Regions from separate parts of the Salinimonas marina genome, predicted to be linked through region 2. Evidence: predicted binding sites of a transcription regulator. Region 2 holds the regulator's gene; each other region holds the start of a gene.
The links. The regulator sigma-54, encoded in region 2, starts transcription at its own class of promoters, with help from an activator protein. The targets are predictions, from matches to a motif close to GTTGGCACGNNNNTNGNNT.
Positions count from the first base shown of each region.

Region 1: the regulator sigma-54 is predicted to act here: its motif matches at 3,255-3,273, upstream of IT774_RS03170 (DUF2726 domain-containing protein).
Region 3: the regulator sigma-54 is predicted to act here: its motif matches at 3,523-3,541, upstream of xdp1 (exosortase-dependent surface protein XDP1).

Region 1 is NZ_CP064795.1:732,695-739,229, reverse strand. It holds gene gltB (glutamate synthase large subunit) at 1-1,135, shown strand, start outside; gene IT774_RS03180 (FAD-dependent oxidoreductase) at 1,148-2,563, shown strand; gene IT774_RS03175 (hypothetical protein) at 2,777-3,154, shown strand; gene IT774_RS03170 (DUF2726 domain-containing protein) at 3,351-3,935, shown strand; gene IT774_RS03165 (5'-methylthioadenosine/adenosylhomocysteine nucleosidase) at 4,077-4,778, shown strand; gene IT774_RS03160 (cobalamin biosynthesis protein CobD/CbiB) at 4,810-5,751, shown strand; gene IT774_RS03155 (helical backbone metal receptor) at 5,748-6,467, shown strand.
Region 2 is NZ_CP064795.1:3,062,823-3,069,357, reverse strand. It holds gene mgtE (magnesium transporter) at 6-1,364, opposite strand; gene IT774_RS13765 (HPr family phosphocarrier protein) at 1,524-1,796, opposite strand; gene rapZ (RNase adapter RapZ) at 1,793-2,641, opposite strand; gene ptsN (PTS IIA-like nitrogen regulatory protein PtsN) at 2,678-3,121, opposite strand; gene hpf (ribosome hibernation promoting factor) at 3,131-3,418, opposite strand; gene IT774_RS13745 (RNA polymerase factor sigma-54) at 3,450-4,934, opposite strand; gene lptB (LPS export ABC transporter ATP-binding protein) at 5,015-5,740, opposite strand; gene lptA (lipopolysaccharide transport periplasmic protein LptA) at 5,743-6,321, opposite strand; gene lptC (LPS export ABC transporter periplasmic protein LptC) at 6,290-6,535, opposite strand, start outside.
Region 3 is NZ_CP064795.1:1,226,457-1,232,991, reverse strand. It holds tRNA gene IT774_RS05445 (tRNA-Ala) at 1-67, opposite strand, end outside; tRNA gene IT774_RS05440 (tRNA-Ile) at 178-254, opposite strand; rRNA gene IT774_RS05435 (16S ribosomal RNA) at 472-2,006, opposite strand; gene pssA (CDP-diacylglycerol--serine O-phosphatidyltransferase) at 2,440-3,279, opposite strand; gene xdp1 (exosortase-dependent surface protein XDP1) at 3,583-4,284, shown strand; gene IT774_RS05420 (tetratricopeptide repeat protein) at 4,374-6,535, shown strand, end outside.

The sequences.
Region 1 (6,535 bases), 1.4 Mb from region 2:
CCTGAACAACTGCGCCACCGGTGTCGCAACCCAGGATGAAAAGCTGCGCGAAGAGCACTTCATCGGACTGCCTGAGATGGTCATGAATTATTTCAGATTCATCGCCCAGGAAGTACGGGAAATTATGGCCAGCCTGGGGGTTAAACAATTTGATGACCTGGTAGGTCGCACCGATTTACTGGAAGTACTCGATGGCATTTCGGCTAAACAAAACCGGCTGGATCTCTCGCCCTTGCTGGTTCGGCCTAAAGCCGGTGAGCATACCCGGTTGTTCTGTTCACAAACCACTAATCAGCCTATGGATAAGGGCGAGCTGAATAACCGGTTGTTTACCGATGCCCGTGAAGCCGTGGCCAACAAATTGGGGATCCGGCTGGCCTACCCCATTCGCAACACCGATCGTTCTGTGGGGGCGCTGGTCTCGGGCGAAATTGCTAAATATCATGGCAACCATGATATGGAAGATGCGCCGATAGAAGTACAGTTTACCGGTACCGCGGGGCAAAGCTTTGGGGTCTGGAACGCCGGCGGCCTGCATATGCGTATCGAAGGGGATGCCAATGACTATGTAGGTAAGGGCATGACCGGCGGCAAGCTGGTGATCTACCCGCCTGCAAATTGTGGATTTGATGCTCACGAGAGCGCCATAATGGGTAACACCTGTCTATACGGTGCCACCGGCGGTAAATTGTTTGCCGCCGGCCGGGCCGGCGAGCGCTTCGGCGTACGTAACTCCGGCGCCATCGCGGTGGTCGAAGGCATTGGCGACAACGGCTGTGAATATATGACCGGCGGTATTGTCGCAGTACTGGGTAAAGTTGGGGTGAATTTCGGGGCCGGCATGACCGGTGGCTTTGCGTACCTGCTGGATGATGGCGATCTGGAACACCGCGTCAACAGAGAACTGGTCGAGATCATGCCGGTAGCGGATAAAAATATTTTGGTGGAACACCTTCGCGGGCTGATTAATCAGCACTACGAAGAAACCGGCAGCGAGTATTCTTTGCAGTTACTCACCGACTTCGCCGCCACGCTTAAGCAGATCAGGCTTGTTAAACCAAAAACCAGTGATGTGAAAAACCTGTTGGGCCACATCAGTCGTTCCAGCGACGAACTTCGCATTCAGGCTCAGTAGGAGGGTATTGTAATGGCTAAAAATGTTTACCAGTTTGTCGATGTTGAACGCATTGACCCGCCGAAAAAGCCCATCCAGATGCGTAAATCTGAATTTGGCGAAATCTATCAGCCGCTATCTCAGTCGCAAACCGAGGGTCAGGCGGATCGGTGTCTTGATTGTGGTAACCCGTATTGCGAATGGAAATGTCCGGTCCATAACTACATTCCCCAGTGGCTTGATTTAGCCAATCAGGGACGGATTATAGAAGCGGCCGAATTGTCCCACAAAACCAACAGCCTGCCCGAAGTATGCGGCCGGGTTTGCCCACAGGATCGGCTGTGTGAAGGTGACTGTACGCTTAATGATGAGTTTGGTGCCGTGACCATTGGCAGCATCGAAAAGTACATCACCGATACTGCTTTTAAAATGGGCTGGCGCCCGGATATGTCGGATGTAGAATGGACCGATAAAACCGTGGCGGTGATTGGTGCTGGCCCGGCAGGCCTGGCGTGCGCCGATGTACTGATACGCAATGGCGTGAAACCCGTGGTGTATGACAAATACGAAGAAATTGGCGGGCTGCTGACCTTTGGTATTCCGTCCTTCAAGCTTGAAAAAGATGTGATAAAGCTGCGCCGGCAAATCTTCACCGATATGGGCATCGAGTTTGTGCTCAATACCGAAATTGGCAAAGATGTACAGATAGAAGAGCTGATGGAGCGGCATGATGCGGTGTTTCTGGGGATGGGTACCTATAAGTCGATGCAGGGCGGCTTTGTCAATGAACAGGTCGAAGGCGTTTATGAAGCCCTGCCCTTTTTGATAGCCAATACCAATCGGGTGATGGGGCTCGAAAAAGATCCGGCAGACTTTATCGATATGAAAGGCAAAACGGTGGTGGTGCTTGGTGGTGGTGATACCACCATGGACTGTGTGCGTACCTCCATCCGCCAGGGGGCCAAACGCGTAGTTTGTGCCTACCGCCGAGATGAACAAAGTATGCCCGGCTCGCGCAAGGAAGTACAAAATGCCAGAGAAGAAGGCGTTGAGTTTGTATTTAATGTTCAGCCTCAGGACATCAGCATCGATGAGCACGGCCGTGCCAATGGTGTGCGACTGGTGAAAACCGAGATGGGGCCACCGGATGTCAATGGCCGGCGACGTCCGGTTGATGTGAAAGACTCTGAACATGTGCTTAGCGCCGACGCCGTAATTATAGCCTTTGGTTTTCAGCCCAGTCCTTCAGACTGGTTTGCTGATCACGGCATCATTTTAGATGAAAAAGGTCGGGTCATGGCGCCCTCTAAAGGCAAGTTTGCTTACCAGACCAGTAACCCCAGGATTTTTGCCGGCGGGGACATGGTGCGCGGTTCCGATCTGGTGGTGACCGCCATCGATGAAGGCCGCAAGGCCGCCGCTGGCATTATGGATTACCTGGAGGTGTAAACCGTAATCAGCCACTCTGCCCCACACCCCAGTGTGCGGGCAGACCTTCCTTCCGCCGCGACGTGCTGGATGAAATTATAAATATTCCTTTATTATCCTCCTCATACCTACTGCTTTTTTCGCATACCTAATCCCCCCCTTCGAAGGTTGCCGTGGGCAGCGCCATTGCCTATAGTTGTTTTTGTATTAAAATTCATCACTAAAAGGCCGACAATGACCTTGCTTAAAGTATTGCCCTTGGCACTTGCCTCATTACTTTGTGTGCCTGTGCTGGCCGCCAACACATCAGGACCGGACACCGCCGTCTGCCCTGCCGACTTTTACTCGATTGCCATGCCTGCCGGAGCCACCCAGTGTCAGCGCTTCGACGACGAACTGCCGGCCTCGCTGGTCTATCATACGCCTGTAGATACTCAGACCATTTTGCAATGGTACCAGCAGGCAATGCCTGAACTGGCGGTGGTCAGCCGTTTTAATAAACGGGTGGTGTTAAGTGCCCCGAACAATAATATTCGGGTGGTGGTCTCCCCTGATCAGCATGGCGCGCAGGTGGATTTGCTCGTCATCGATACCTTGCTAGCCAGTCAGTAACCTGCCACCTTATTCTCCTGTTGACCCAAAAAGCGCTCGCATTGAGCGCTTTTCTGTTTGATTTTCATAACTTTTTTAAATAAAGCCCACTATCAGCCTTATTGGCACCCCCCTTGCTAATTCATTAGAACTGACGGAAATCCCGCACATATCGTCAGAAAAATGACATCTAAGACCGGGTTTTTGAGGAATCGTTATGGAACTGGCAATAATTTTAATGATGCTGTTAATTGTGGTCGCTCTGGGCGCCATAAAACTGTCAGACGGAGGGGTCGCATTTCCATTTCGACGCAAGCCTTCGTTATTTACTCCTGTAGAGCAAAGCTTTTTAGGCCTGATTGAACAGGCTGTGGGACGCGAATTTCGGGTAGTGTGTCGGGTTCGTCTAAGCGATCTGGTTCAGGTGCGTCAAAATACCGCGAAAAAACAAGCCGGAGCCGCCTTAAGCCGGGCATCGTCACGCCAGCTGGATTTTGTGTTGTGCGATAAAACCGATATGACACCGGTCATGGCTATTGACCTGGTGCATGCTAATGGTAAGGATGGCTACAAGACGCAACGGGACTGGTTTGTGTCCGGCACCCTGGATGCGGCTGGCATGCCTCACGCCCGTATCAAGGTTAAATCAGGATATACAGTAGAAGAGATTCGTGAGTGCCTGGAAACCAAACTGATTGGTTACCGTCGTCGTCAGCAAAAGCTGGCCCAGGCCCCTACACACAACCCGCAGCCGCCTAAGCGTCCTACCCGGCCGCTGCGCTCAAGTCGCGCTGCCGCATAATCATTTTCAGAGGGAAAGCCCCCCAGGGCTTTCCCTCATCTTCTTTTCAATGCTGTCAGTTTTTTTCTTTTCGTATTACCATATTTATACACTGCACCATATGCGCTGCTTCTGGCGCACATACAACCTATTAAGAGCACTATGGCAAAAATCGGAATTCTGGGCGCAATGGATCAGGAAGTTGCGCTATTACAAGCCTCGCTGAGCGATGCTACCACCATTCAGTGGCACCACCTGACCTTCGTGGAAGGTACCTTGCACGGACATCAGGTGGTACTAGTACGTTGTGGGATTGGTAAAGTGGCGGCCACCCTGGCAACCACCGCGCTGATTCAGCAATTTGCGCCTGACTATGTGGTAAATACAGGTTCAGCCGGGGGCTTTGATAGCGCCCTGAACATTGGCGACATTGTCATTGGCAGCGCGTTAAAACATCATGATGTGGATTTGACGCACTTTGGTTATGCGCCGGGGCAGTGCGCCGGAGATATGCCCGAGGCTTACCATAGTGATCCCACCCTGATGAGTGCGGCGCAACAGGCTACCGATGCCATTGAGGGGATCACCCACGCCACCGGCTTGATTTGCACCGGCGATGCCTTCATTGGCAGCGATGACGCTGCCCAGCGAATTCAGTCTACGTTTCGGGATATGAAAGCCTGTGAGATGGAAGGGGCAGCCATCGCTCAGACATGCCATATGCTTAACACGCCTTTTCTGGTGATCCGCTCATTATCTGATATTGCCGGAAAAACGTCGTCGGTGTCGTTCCAGGAATACCTGGAACAGGCGGCTAAAAATTCTGCCCAGCTGGTAATGGGAATGCTTGCCGTCTTGGATTAAGCCTATGTTCACCGGGGTATGGAACACCATTGTGTCAGAGCCTGTCTTGCAGTCGCTGGCACTGATTTTAGTGGTTATGGCTTGCGATGCGACATGGCGATGGCCGCGCGCCTATCATCCACTGACCCTGATGCGCCAGCTCTCTGAAACCATGGCCCGGCGGGTCCGTCCAGGGGCTGATTATTCGGTGTCTCAGCATCGGTTATCCGGTATTTTGGGGGCGGCGGTTTTACTTGGTCCATTGCTGGTGCTACTAGCACTGCTGGTGAATATGGCAGAGTACCCGGTGTTTTTTGAAGGGCTCATTTTATTGGCCATTCTGGATTTCGGGCATGACCGCAAAGCCTACAGACAGGTGCGTTCGGCGCTGAACCAGGAAAAGAAGATGCTGGCCCGTGACCGGCTTCGGTTGCTGGTCGCCCGTGATACCGACAGACTCAGTCCGGTGGGTATCGCCAAAGCGGCGATTGAGGCCTTGTTCCTGCGGTTTTGTTATATCTATGGCGCCGTGGTGTTCTGGTTTTTGCTGGCCGGCCCGGTGGCCGCCCTTACCTACCGGTTGTTATTGATGCTAAGTTGGCAGTGGCATTGCCGGCGGCCTGGCTTTGACTATTTTGTGGGGCCTGTTCAGAAACTAACCCGCTTGCTGGCAATAGTGCCTGCCTGGCTCACTACTTTTTTGCTTATCTTAGTTACACATCCCATTGATGCTATTCAGGCTGCCCGCCGTAGTCCGGCTACCGACAGTACCTCGTTATTGCTGGCCCTGGTCGGTGGAGCATTAGGTTTTCAGCTGGGCGGGCCGGCCATTTATCAACAGCAAAAATTTCGTTATCCAAGGGTGGGCGGCCCGCGGGAAGTGCGGCTTTCCGATGTATCCCGGGCTAAACATGCCATCGACCGCACCAACCTGTTAATGGCGATATTACTGTTGCTGACGTTTGTGACCTGCTGGCCTTTGGGGTGGTCATGAAAGCGATGTGCCGGCCAGGTTGGCTGTGGCTTTTTGTGACCGGTTCGATGCTGTTATGGAGCCATCTGATCAGCGCTAAAACCGTGGTGACCTTATCCCCGCACCTGGCCGAGTGGGTATATAGCCTGAACTATGAAGATGAGTTACTGGCAGTTAGCGCCCACAGTGATTATCCACCTTCGGCCGCGAACAAACCGGTGGTGGCCAGCTATCACGGGGTCGATATCAAAGCCATTATGAAGCTGGATCCTGATCTTATTCTGGCCTGGCAGGGTGGCAATAAACCACAGGATATTGCCCGCTTACAAAGTCTGGGATTTGAAGTATTTTTATCTCAGCCCGTCACCCCCGAGGACATTGCTCACGAAATAAATGAATTGGGCGAGCTGCTGGGGCTGGCCAACCAGGCACGCGCGGTGACCAAACCGTTTCTTGTGGGACTTAAACGGTTAGGCGATCAATACAGGACACCCACCAATAAACCGGTTTTTTATTATTTATCAAATCAGCCTTTGATGAGCGTGGGCGCTGGGTCCTGGCCCGATAGGCTGCTAAATTATTGCGGTGGCCAGACAATTTTTGCCGACGCCCCGGTGGCCTACCCTCAGGTTTCCCCCAGGAGGTGCTGCGTCGTCAGCCTGAGATCATCATTGCCGCCAATGGCCAGCCACTGGCCGATGAACGGGCATTCTGGCAACCTCACCGACCGGTATTGAACGCCCCGATTATTCGGGTTGACCCGGATATAACCAGCCGCTTTACCCTACGGTTACTGCCCCAACTC
Region 2 (6,535 bases):
GCAAGCTATACCAGAAACAGGGTCGCGGTGCCCAGAAAGGCGAAGATCCCGACCACATCGGTGATGGTGGTTAAAATAACGCTGCCAGCCAGAGCAGGGTCAATTTTCAGCTTTTTCATCACAATAGGCAGGGTGGCGCCGGCGATGGCGGCCGCCAGCATATTAATCATCATCGCAAAGGCGATAATCGCGCCCAGCATGACGTTTTGTTTCCACAGCGCAATGACCGTGGCAATCAGCACTGCCCAAATCATGCCATTTAAAAAGCCGATGGCGATTTCTTTGCTTATCAGCCATCGCGAGCTACTGGGGTTTACATGCCCCAGGGCCATCCCGCGAATCACCAGGGTCAGCGTCTGGTTACCGGCCACGCCGCCCATACTGGGAACGATGGTATTTAATATCGCCAGCACCGCCAGCTGACTTAAAGTGGCTTCAAACAAATCGCTTACCATAGCCGCCAGCAGCGCCGTGAGCAGATTAACCCCCAGCCAGACCGAGCGGCGCTGAGTACTTTGCCATACCGGGGCGAAAGTATCTTCTTCATCATCCAGACCGGCCATGCTCATCATAGAGTGTTCGGCATCTTCGCGGATAATGTCCACCACGTCATCAATGGTAATACGGCCTACCAGTCGATAATTATCGTCCACTACCGGCGCTGAAAGCCAGTTATAGCGTTCAAACAAGCTGGCAACTTCATCATCAGGCATGTTCACCGGGATCGCCTGGGCTTCCTCATCCATAACCTCTACCACTTTGTCGTCGGGGGCGGCGGTGAGTAAGCGCGCTACGGGGACCGAACCCACCAGATTATCGGTACGGTTTACCACATAGAAGGTATCGGTATTTTCGGGTAAGTTGCCTTTCAGGCGGATATATCGCAACACCACATCTACGCTCACATCGGGACGCAGGGTGATGGTGTCGGTATTCATGATAAAGCCGGCGGTTTCCTCGCCATAAGACAAGGCCTGTTCGGCCCGTAGCCGATCCTGGGTATCCATCGACTGTAAAATATCGCGCAGAACTTCGTCAGGCAGACTGCTCAGAGTTTCTGCCAGGTCATCGGTGTCCATTTCTTCCAGGGCATCGACAACATTATGTGGCATCATTTTAGAAATAATGCCGTTGCGCACTTCTTCAGACAGTTCCTCTAAGATATCGCCATGGGCATCACCGTCTATCAGCTCCCACAGCTCATCCCGGGTCTTGGTGGGGCTGGATTCGAGAATAAGTGCCACATCAGAAGGGGGGAACTCGTGCAGCATCTTGCGCACCGACACAAAACGGCCATCCGCCAGCGCCGCATTCAGCGTGCGAAGCTGGCTCTGTGCAAATTTTGATTCTAGCGCTTCTGCCACAAATAAAACCTTATTAAGGAAACATAATCCTGATGCAGAACAAACCCCAGCAGGTTAAGCGGATACCGCGCCCGCATTGTTTATTCTGGTTGCAGCGAAAACCTGCACCTACTTACCCAGGGCGATACCACCTCACTTTCAGTGGACATGCCGCCCGGGTTATTCTGCCTCGTTAAATCTGCCGACAATAAGCGCTTCGATAGCACTCATGGCCGCTTCGGCATCCGGGCCTTCACACACTACTTTGACCTGCTCACCCTGATGGCTCTCCAGCATCATCAGCCCCAGCACACTATGGGCCTCGGCGCTTTTCTCTTCTTTTATCAGGGTGATTTGGGCATCAAACTGATTGGCCAGTTGCACCAGCTGCGTCGCCGCGCGGGCATGCAAACCCAGCTTATTCACAATAGTCAGTTGTTTTTCGACGGTCATTCTTTGTTGAGCTCCCGATGACGTATCTGCACATCCGGATGAATGTCACGGAATGTTTTGGCCAGGGTTTCTGACACAAATACTGAGCGATGCTGACCACCGGTGCAGCCGATAGCAACGGTCACATAACTGCGGTTGTTGCGCTCCAGGTGCGGTAACCAGGTGGTGATCAGATTCTGTATCTGCCAGATGAATTTGGTGACAATGGGCTGGGCGCCTAAAAAGACTTCCACCGGGCCGTCCAGGCCGGTTAAATGCTTCAAATCCGGTTCCCAGTGGGGATTAGGTAAAAAGCGGGCGTCAAACACATAATCAGCGTCTTTAGGAATGCCGTGTTTAAAGCCAAAGGATTCAAATACCAGCACCAGTCTGGAGCTTTTTTTACCCAGTATTCGTTCACGAATAAGCTCAGCCAACTGATGAATCGACAATGAGTCAGTATCAATGTATAAGTCAGCGCGCTCGGCGATGGGGGCCAGTAGCTCCCGCTCAGTATGGATCGCTTCGGCCAACGACTTTTTCAACCGGGCCAATGGATGTAACCGGCGGGTTTCGCTGAATCGTTTCACCAGAATATCATCACTGGCATCAATATAAACGATGGTCATGGACCAGGATTCGGGCAGGTAATCGAGAATTTCAACCAGTTCGGTAGGATCTTCAGGCAGATTTCGAACATCAATGCTTACTGCCACCTGGTCAAATTGTTCTGACACCGAGTGCGTCAGGGCAGGCAGTAAATTGACCGGGATATTATCAACACAATAGTAACCCAAATCTTCCAGGGCCCGCAGTGCTACTGACTTGCCAGACCCGGAACGACCGCTGATAATAATAAGCTTCAAAGCGCTGCTCCATGATATACGCGTTAGCGAAGGATGTTATTGTAAAGCGGCGAAAATGTCATCACCTGTTTGCGCCCGGCGAATGGCTTTTACGGTATCTTTGTCGCTGAGTTTCCCTGCGACCATGGCCAGGGTCTGTAAGTGACCTTCGGTTTGTTCCTCTGGCACCAGCAGGGTAAAGAAAATATCTACAGGTTTGTTGTCAATGGCATCAAAATCGATGGCAGGATCACTGGTCACCACTATGGCAATCACCCGGTCCAGACCCGGTAAACGGCCATGAGGTAACGCAATGCCGTTACCAATACCGGTGCTGCCCATTTTTTCCCGGGACATCAGGGCGTTCATGACCGCAGTTTCATCCACTTCGGGATTGTTGTCAGAAGCGATGCCACTGATGACTTCCAGAATACGCTTTTTACTATTGCACTGGACCGCACATTTTGTGCGGTCCAGGCTTATGATGGCTTGTATATCCATAGTGACAGACTAATGTTTTTTCAGTTTTTCCTTATGCTTGATAACCTGCCTATCCAGTTTATCGACCATGCTATCAATGGCTGCATACATATCGGTATTTTCTGACGAAGCAAAGACTTCTGCTCCACTTAGGTGAACCGTAGCTTCCGCTTTCTGCGTTATCTTTTCCACGTTCAAAATAACATGAACATTGGAAATATGGTCAAAATGGCGCTCCAGCTTACTGAATTTTGTATCGACATAATTACGCAAAGAGTCAGTGATCTCAATATGATGACCAGTAAGATTGATTTGCATAGTTCGCCTTCCTTATTGTGAGCTAGCCTTATTAAATCAGGCTTTTGCGTTGGTTCGACGGTGGGATCGATAACGATTCCCGATATTTTGCAATTGTCCGCCGGGCAACTTTTATTCCTTGCTCGGCCAACACATCTGCAATTTTGCTATCGCTAAGTGGCTTGCTGGGTGTTTCAGCCGCCACCAGCTTTTTAATCAGGGCCCGTATGGCGGTGGAAGAACACTCGCCGCCAGACTCCGTAGCCACATGGCTTGAGAAGAAATATTTCAGCTCAAAGATACCACGAGGGGTGTGCATATACTTCTGGGTCGTGACCCGGGAAATCGTTGATTCGTGCATGTCCACCATCTCGGCAACATCATTCAGCACCATGGGCTTCATCATCTCGGGCCCATGTTCAAAAAAGCCCATTTGTTGCTGCACAATACAATTCGCCACCTTCAGCAGCGTATCATTACGCGACTCGAGGCTTTTGATAAACCATTTTGCTTCCTGCATATGCGAACGAATAAACTGCGAATCACTGCTGTTGCGAGCCCGCCGGCTCATCGCAGCGTATTGTTGATTTACGCTCAGTTTTGGCAAACTGTCCGGATTTAGCTCTACTGACCAGCGGCCATTCTTTTTGGCTACCGACACATCCGGAATCACATACTCAGGTTCTTTGGTGATCAGCGCACTGCCAGGACGAGGATTCAGGGTTTGCAGTAACCGCATAGCCTCTCGCAGCTGATCTTCTTTGAGCTTACTTTTGCGCATCAGGGTGCGGTAGTCTTTACTGCTCAGTAAATCAGAGTAATCCTCAATCAGGCTGCGGGCTTCTTCCAGCCAGGGGGTATCAGGGGCAAACTGGCGTAATTGCACCAGCAGACATTCCTGGGGAGTGCGTGAGCCGGAACCTAAAGGATCAAACAACTGGATGCGCTTTAACACACACTCCACTTCATCTTCTTCCACCGGCTCTTCGGTTTCATCGCTGTTCACGCTTTGCAGAATTTCTTCCACCGATACAGTCAGATACCCTGACTCATCAATTGAGTCGATAATCGCCATCGCGATGGCGCGATCTGTTTCTGAAAAGTGGGTGAGGCGCATTTGCCACAGCAGGTGAGCCTGAATGTCATCAGTGGTTTCACCCTGAAATACCTGGTCTTCGTCACTGCCAGGCCCCGGAGCCGGGGCTGAAGAGGCGGAATAATACTCATCCCAGGTGCTGTCGATAGGCAGCTCGTCCGGCAAATCATTTTTCTCCAGCGCTTCGCCAGAGTCCATGTTGTCACCGGCCGTAGCGGAGGCCTCGATATTGTCGGAATCGCTGTTGCTGTCCTGGTTGTTTTTCTCTGCCCCGTCGTTGTCACTACTTTCATCTACTTCCAGCAAAGGGTTTGAGTCCAGCGCTTCCTGAATCTCCTGCTGAAGGTCGAGTGTCGACAACTGCAATAGCCGAATGGCCTGCTGCAGTTGCGGGGTCATAGTTAACTGTTGACTAAATTTTAGCTGTAAAGATGGTTTCATCTACGTCTTATTTTAAACTCGGGTGCATGTGTAAGTTTTCCGGTGAAACACCGGGTATAAGATCATCCCTAATACCCACACTATAGCTTGAATTGTTCACCAAGGTATACATCACGCACTTTCTGGTTGCTTAATACTTGCTCCGCACTGCCTTGCGCGATGAGCTCTCCATGACTAACGATGTAGGCTTCCTCACATACATCCAGGGTTTCCCGTACGTTATGGTCGGTAATGAGGATCCCAATGCCCCGGTCACGTAAATGCTGAATAATCTTTTTTATATCATTGACTGAGATTGGATCAACACCGGCAAATGGTTCATCCAACAGAATGAACTGCGGATTAGCGGCCAGTGCCCGGGCAATTTCCACCCGTCGACGCTCGCCGCCGGACAAACTCATACCAGTACTATTACGTATATGGTTGATATTAAATTCATCAAGTAGGGCATCAGCTTCTTCTTCACGTTTTTGTGAATCCAAATCGCTGCGGGTTTGTAAAATCGCCATGATATTTTCGTGAACTGTCAGTTTTCGAAAAATAGAGGCTTCCTGCGGCAGGTAGCCAATCCCCTGACGGGCACGTTCATGCATCGGCTGATGCGTGAGTTCGTTATCATCGATGGTGATTTTGCCTTTATCCAGCGCGACCAGGCCCACAATCATGTAAAACGTGGTGGTTTTACCTGCGCCGTTGGGGCCAAGCAAACCCACAATCTGACCGGTGGATACCGACAGACTGACATCCAGTACCACCTGTCGGGATTTATACGATTTTGCCAGGTTCCGGGCTGTCAGTGTTGCCATACTTATTTGTCACCTTGCGTATCATTCTTACCGTCGGTGTCACCCTGCTTGTCCTCAGACTCATCACTTAATTTTTTTACCGCCTGCGGACGAAATACGGTGGTGACCCGGCTATCATCATTGCCGTCACTGCTGGTCGCCATCAATTGTTCTTTCATCATGTCATAAGTAATGCTGTCGCCACTGACCATGCTGCTATTTTGTTTTATCTGGGCATTACCGCGCATGGAAATGGTCCGTTTATTCACTTCATAGCGAAGTTCATTGGCTTGGGCGGTGACCTTGCTGCCATCATCCATGGTTTGGGAATAGCGGGCAGGTTTGCCGCGGGCAATCATAATTTCTTTACCTTCACCCTGCTTGGCATTGACCTCAACCTCATCGGCTTCGATGGTCAGGGTGCCCTGGGTAATCAGCACATTGTCTTTGAAGCGGGTGACTTTATTTTTGCCATCCATAGACTGGGTACGTGCATCCACGGTGATAGGTTTTTGAAAATCAGCACTGCCGGCCATAACCGGTGTCGCAAAGCACAATATTGCCAGCAGACTAGCTGCCAGGGGAAAACGTTGTCTGTACATGATCAATCAACTCATACTGTTGTGAGCTAAGGTCGCCCTTTATGCCATTACTGTTTACAACAAATTCTGTTCCGCGAATCACCACAGGCTGATCCGAAAAGAGCGTTTTGTCATCCAGATTTATTTTTATGAAGTCGGTTTCGATGGTGCGCACAAATTCATTTGATTGCAGATTACGAACCCTTACTTTCGACTCCAGCTCGATAAGATTATT
Region 3 (6,535 bases), 1.8 Mb from region 2:
TAAGCAGGATCGAACTGCTGACCTCCTGAATGCAAATCAGGCGCTCTCCCAGCTGAGCTATAGCCCCAAAACCATCTATTGCGCTTATTAGCGCATTTCTTTCTCAGGCAAGGCGGTGGCGCGCGTAGTGTGCGAAAAGCACATAAGCGTGACACTAACGAAGCATAAGGAAGAAATTGGTAGGCTTGGGCAGACTTGAACTGCCGACCTCACCCTTATCAGGGGTGCGCTCTAACCAGCTGAGCTACAAGCCTATTGCTTGGTCTTTATCGCTCATGCTGCCTTGCTGCGAAATTTGCTTGGTCACAATCAGACGATTGCTCCCTACGACAAATTTCTCGCAGCGTTGCCTGACCGACAAATCCGCTACGCAATACCCGGTTTAGTCCGCGCATTACGCTAAACGTTCTTTTAATATAACAAGACTATCTGTGTGGACACTACGCTAAGAGTGCTCGTCGATTCTTTTGGTAAGGAGGTGATCCAACCGCAGGTTCCCCTACGGTTACCTTGTTACGACTTCACCCCAGTCATGAAACACAAAGTGGTGATCGCACTCCCGAAGGTTATGCTAACCACTTCTTTTGCATCCCACTCCCATGGTGTGACGGGCGGTGTGTACAAGGCCCGGGAACGTATTCACCGCAGTATTCTGACCTGCGATTACTAGCGATTCCGACTTCACGGAGTCGAGTTGCAGACTCCGATCCGGACTACGACATTCTTTAAGGGGTCCGCTCCACATCACTGTCTCGCTTCCCTCTGTAAATGCCATTGTAGCACGTGTGTAGCCCTACACGTAAGGGCCATGATGACTTGACGTCGTCCCCACCTTCCTCCGGTTTGTCACCGGCAGTCTCCTTAGAGTGCCCAACTAAATGATGGCAACTAAGGACAAGGGTTGCGCTCGTTGCGGGACTTAACCCAACATCTCACGACACGAGCTGACGACAGCCATGCAGCACCTGTGTCTGAGTTCCCGAAGGCACGAAACCATCTCTGGTAACTTCTCAGCATGTCAAGTGTAGGTAAGGTTCTTCGCGTTGCATCGAATTAAACCACATGCTCCACCGCTTGTGCGGGCCCCCGTCAATTCATTTGAGTTTTAACCTTGCGGCCGTACTCCCCAGGCGGTCTACTTATCGCGTTAGCTTCGCTACTCACAACTTAAAGTCGCAAACAGCTAGTAGACAGCGTTTACGGTGTGGACTACCAGGGTATCTAATCCTGTTCGCTACCCACACTTTCGCACATGAGCGTCAGTCTTTGGCCAGGGAGTCGCCTTCGCCACTGATGTTCCTCCAGATATCTACGCATTTCACCGCTACACCTGGAATTCCACTCCCCTCTCCAAGACTCTAGTCTGCCAGTTCTAAATGACCGTCCCAGGTTGAGCCCAGGGCTTTCACATCTAGCTTAACAAACCGCCTGCGTGCGCTTTACGCCCAGTAATTCCGATTAACGCTTGCACCCTCCGTATTACCGCGGCTGCTGGCACGGAGTTAGCCGGTGCTTCTTCTGTGGGTAACGTCACAGCTAACGGGTATTAACCGTTAACCTTTCCTCCCCACTGAAAGTGCTTTACAACCCGAAGGCCTTCTTCACACACGCGGCATGGCTGGATCAGGGTTGCCCCCATTGTCCAATATTCCCCACTGCTGCCTCCCGTAGGAGTCTGGGCCGTGTCTCAGTCCCAGTGTGGCTGATCTTCCTCTCAGAACAGCTAGAGATCGTTGCCTTGGTGAGCCTTTACCCCACCAACTAGCTAATCTCACTTGGGCCTCTCTTTGCGCAAGAGCCCGAAAGCCCTCGTTTGGTCCGTAGACATTATGCGGTATTAGCCACCGTTTCCAGTGGTTATCCCCTCGCAAAGGCAAGTTCCCAAGCATTACTCACCCGTCCGCCACTCGTCATCACCTAGCAAGCTAGACATGTTACCGTTCGACTTGCATGTGTTAGGCCTGCCGCCAGCGTTCAATCTGAGCCATGATCAAACTCTTCAATTAAATATATCGAAAACTTTTTATGAATCGTCGGTTGACACTCTTAACGAGTGCCCACACAGATTGTCTTGTTATAAATTGTTAAAGAACATTTTGACAGCCGGCATGCCGGCTGGCACGCTTTTCGAAGTAAACTTATGTTTATTCCTACTTCACGCTTTGCTTCGTTTCTCCCCGAAGCGGGATGCGCATTCTACGCGTTTCGTTTTTTGCGTCAACCCTTTTTTGAAAGTTTTTTTCTAAAAGCGGTTGAGGCTTAAAACCGTTACCAGCGTTGCTCTGTAGCCTGACTGATAACCCTTCTTCAGTGTTGCCGTTTGGCCTGTCCCGTCGAAGTGGAGCGCATTCTACAAACCTCAGAATTATTGGCAAGCTTTTTTTTGAAAAAACATAAAAAAAGCGACCTTTCGGTCGCTTTTTAAACGAAACGCCTATATTAGCTGTTTTTATGTTCAGCTTCAGGGTCATTTTTATGGGGTTGAGAAGCATCGGATGCTTTTGGAGCTTCGTCTTCCTCTTTAAAGTCGGCATCGTTTTCTTCGTGATCACCCACGACATCATCTAAGGTTACCTTGTCCACGGTGCGGAAGGTATTGACCGGGCCAGCCAGAGCATACAAAGCAAATACAATGAACAGAACCAATGCGGGTTCAGTTGCCACGATAACAAATACCATCAATATAATAAGTATGGCGACAAAGGGCACTTTGCCATGCCAGTTCACTTCTTTAAAGGAGTTGTATTTGAAGTTACTTACCATGAGTAATCCCGCTGCTGATGTTATTATAGCTACCAACCAGCCATAATCATCACCGTTAGCACCGTATTCTACACCTACCCATACCAGGCCAGCTACCAACGCAGCGGCTGAAGGACTTGCCAGTCCCTGGAAAAACCGTTTGTCGGCAATGCCGATTTGGGTATTAAAACGCGCCAAACGTAATGCTGAGCCTGCTACATATATGAAGGCTGCTAACCATCCAAGCTTCCCAAGTTCGGTCAACCCCCAGTTATAGGCCACTAACGCGGGCGCCATACCGAAAGAAACCATGTCGGCCATTGAGTCGTACTCGGCGCCAAAATCACTTTGGGTATCAGTCATTCGCGCTACCCGTCCATCCAGTCCATCAAACACCATAGCTACGAATATTGCGATGGCGGCAGCCTCGAAGCGACCGTTCATCGACGACACTACGGCAAAAAAACCGGAGAACAGACCCGCTGTGGTCAGCAGGTTAGGTAAAAGATAAATACCTTTTCGCTTACTTTTAGACATAGTTCCTCATTTGTCAGATACGCTTACAATCGTAGTATTTCATAAACTCGCATACGCAGCATAGTGAAAAATGGGGCAATAGCCCGTTATAACAGGGTATTGCCACATATACGCGCTCACAAATTAAACTACGCTATAATAATTGTCCCCGTTTCAGCTAGTTACATTGTCGATTTTTTTTACACACCCTTTCTTTCACACACTGTAAAAATTACAAGTCACTGAAAAGGTTATATTATCAACATTGGCACTTATCTTGAATAGCCTAACTTTGACTTGGCTTGGGTATTTAGGAAGATAATCATGAAAGCACTATTAAAAACATTAAGCATCGTTGGCGTGCTAGCTACAGGGATCACCGGCGCGCAAGCAGCGGATACGACCTGGACTTTTGACGGTTCTAATATGACAACCACTGGTTGGCATTACGGGAACACATTAACAAAGACTGTCAACGGCTCTACAGTGACGATTAACTCTTTTTCTGATAGTTTATGGGGCGCAGGCGGCCCTGTCCATTTGGCTAAGGCCGCTAGGTATAGCGGCGGTTTGGGAGTAACTGGGATTGGTGATTCTCAACATACCACAGATAACTATAGTGGAACCGACATGTTGCTGTTTGATTTCGGAAGCGCGGTTAACCTCGCAGGGATAGATATAGGCTATGTCAGTTCAGGTTATAACTCAGATGTGTCGGTAGCCGCATTTGATAGTTTAGCAGGTACAGATAATAGTTCATGGGGAACTGTATTAAATAACGCTATATTTAAAACAAGCTTTGCTGATGTTGAAAATAACCCTATAACCACGATAGCCACAGAAGCTCGTTATTGGTTAATAGGAGCTTATAATAGCGTGTTTGGTGGCGACAGCGAGTCTGGATTCGACAAATTCAAAATCTTAGCTTTGCACACCAATGACCCTGTCGACGTTCCCGCACCGGCTACCGCCTTATTAATGCTATTAGGTTTGGGTCTGGTTGGTTTGCGTCGCCGTCAGAAGTAAGTCTTAACATATATACCTAAAGCCTCGCTCTGTGCGGGGCTTTTTTGTGTAAACTGATTTTATAGCATGATGAACCAGGAGAGCACGCCGTGCGCAGTCAAATAAAAGGATGTCTGTTAGGCTTAATGTTAACAGGTAGCAGTGTAGCATTTGCTGATGAAGCGCAAACCTATGATGAAGCGTTAACCGCTTACACACAGGGTCAATATCAAGACTCGTACATGCTGTTGAAGCAGGTGTTAAACACCAACCCTGATCATCTTCCTTCTAAGCTATTGATGGGCCGGGTGTTGCTGCTTGATGGGTATGTGCGCGAAGCCATCGATGAATTTGAAGAAGTGTTATTAGCTGGCGGTGATGAAAATCTGGTGCTTCCTTACCTATCCAGAGCCTATTTGTACGCGGGCAAATTCAATAAAATATTTGCGATGCTCAGTCAATATGAGCTTGATGAGGATGCCCGCCTGACGGTCACCCTGATGGCCGGCAATGCTCATATTCGGTTAAACGAAAGGCAGGAAGCGGCGCGTTTATATCAACGTACCTTGAATGACTTTCCTCATTCCGTAGCTCTGCTTATCGCCCAGACCAATTTGCTTATAGATTTAAATCAGCTGGAAAAAGCCCAACAATTGCTGGACCGCGCCATTCAGTTGCACGGCCAGGCCCCGTTCACACTGCTGGCAAGCGGCAAGCTGGCTGATGCCCGCGGGCAGCAAAGCCTCACCCATTATGAACAAGCGTATTTGATGGCCCCGGACAACCCGGCCACCATGCGGGCCTATGCTGGTGCCCTTGCCGAAGCTGGCCAGTATGCCAAAGCCGAAGAGCTGGTTAAAGCTATCGAACGTCAGTCTCCGAACGATGTACAGAATCAGTTGTTAAAAGCTCGTCTGTTGGCGCTTACGCAAAACCAGCTTGAAGCAGATAAAATTTTACGGGAGCTGACCGAACGTCTGAGCTTATTATCCGATGAACAGCTTAATGAGCAAATTGAGCTTAGCCTGATAGCCGGCATTGTGGCCTATCTGAATAAAAACTACGAGATGGCCAGCACCGAACTGAGCCGCTATCTGGGCCAGCGTGATGCCACCCCGGAACAACTAGGCATGTTAGCCGACTCGCTGCTACGCACCGGTTCTTATAAAGATGCGGTAAAGCTATTGGAAAAACATGAAGCGCTGGTTGTACAAAACCTCAGTCTGGCAAGACTTAACTGTGAGCTGTTTATCACCCTGAATCGTTCATTCAAATGTGAACAGTTGCTCCCGGAGCTAACCCGGCGCTACGAAGGTGACCCTCAGTTTGCGATATTAAAAACCAAGCTCTACATGAATATTCGCAAACTGGATAAGGCAAAGGCACTGCTTAATTCACAACTGCGCGACTCTGAAGATGAAGAAGTCATAAAGCTGAAGATCGCACTTTTAAGCGATGAAGAAAATTTTTCCCAAGCACTGACTTTAGCCCAGCAGCTACTCACTGCGAATGAAGCAAACCCGGATTATCAGGCGCTTAACGCTGACTTGCTTATCCGCACCAGTCAGCTCGACCAGGCCGATGAACTGGTGGGGAAATTGTTAAACAACAACCCCCAGTCGGTAGCCGGTCTGGTGGCCAAATCACGAATTGCGTATTACCAGAAAAATCTGGAGCAGGCCCGGCTTGCCATCGATGAGGCCCTCAAGCACGATAAAACCAGTGTGGCCGCGCGCATCCTGGCCGCCCAGATATATCTGGCCGATGAGCGCAATGAAAGCGCCATAGAGCATCTGGTGTCAGCCAAAACCCTGGATAAAAAAGATACCCTTTCGCGAGAATTACTGGTGAAAGTGTACCGGGAGGAAGGCGATCTCAAAGCTGCGCTGAGCGAAGTAAATGCGTTGTTAGGACTAGACCGGCTGTCAGCAGATTACCATATTCAAAAAGCGGCGATTTTGTATGATATGCAGGATCATAAAGGGGCTAAAACGCAGCTGAATATGGTGTATGGTCTATGGGCCAATGATGCTCAGAAGCTGGTTTCTCTGGCTGACCTACAGTATAAGTCCGAAGATATTGCAGGAGCTGAAAAGTCATACCGGGCTGCGATTAAACTGGCACCAGACAGTCTTCTGCCCTATTTGGAGCTCACTTCTTTTTTAATCAATCAAAATCAGCTCAGCGCGGCGGCTCAAACCATCGAGACTATCCACCAGCGTTTTGGCGCATCATCCAACCTGGTGATGTTGCAAGGGGATTTGGCGGTGGC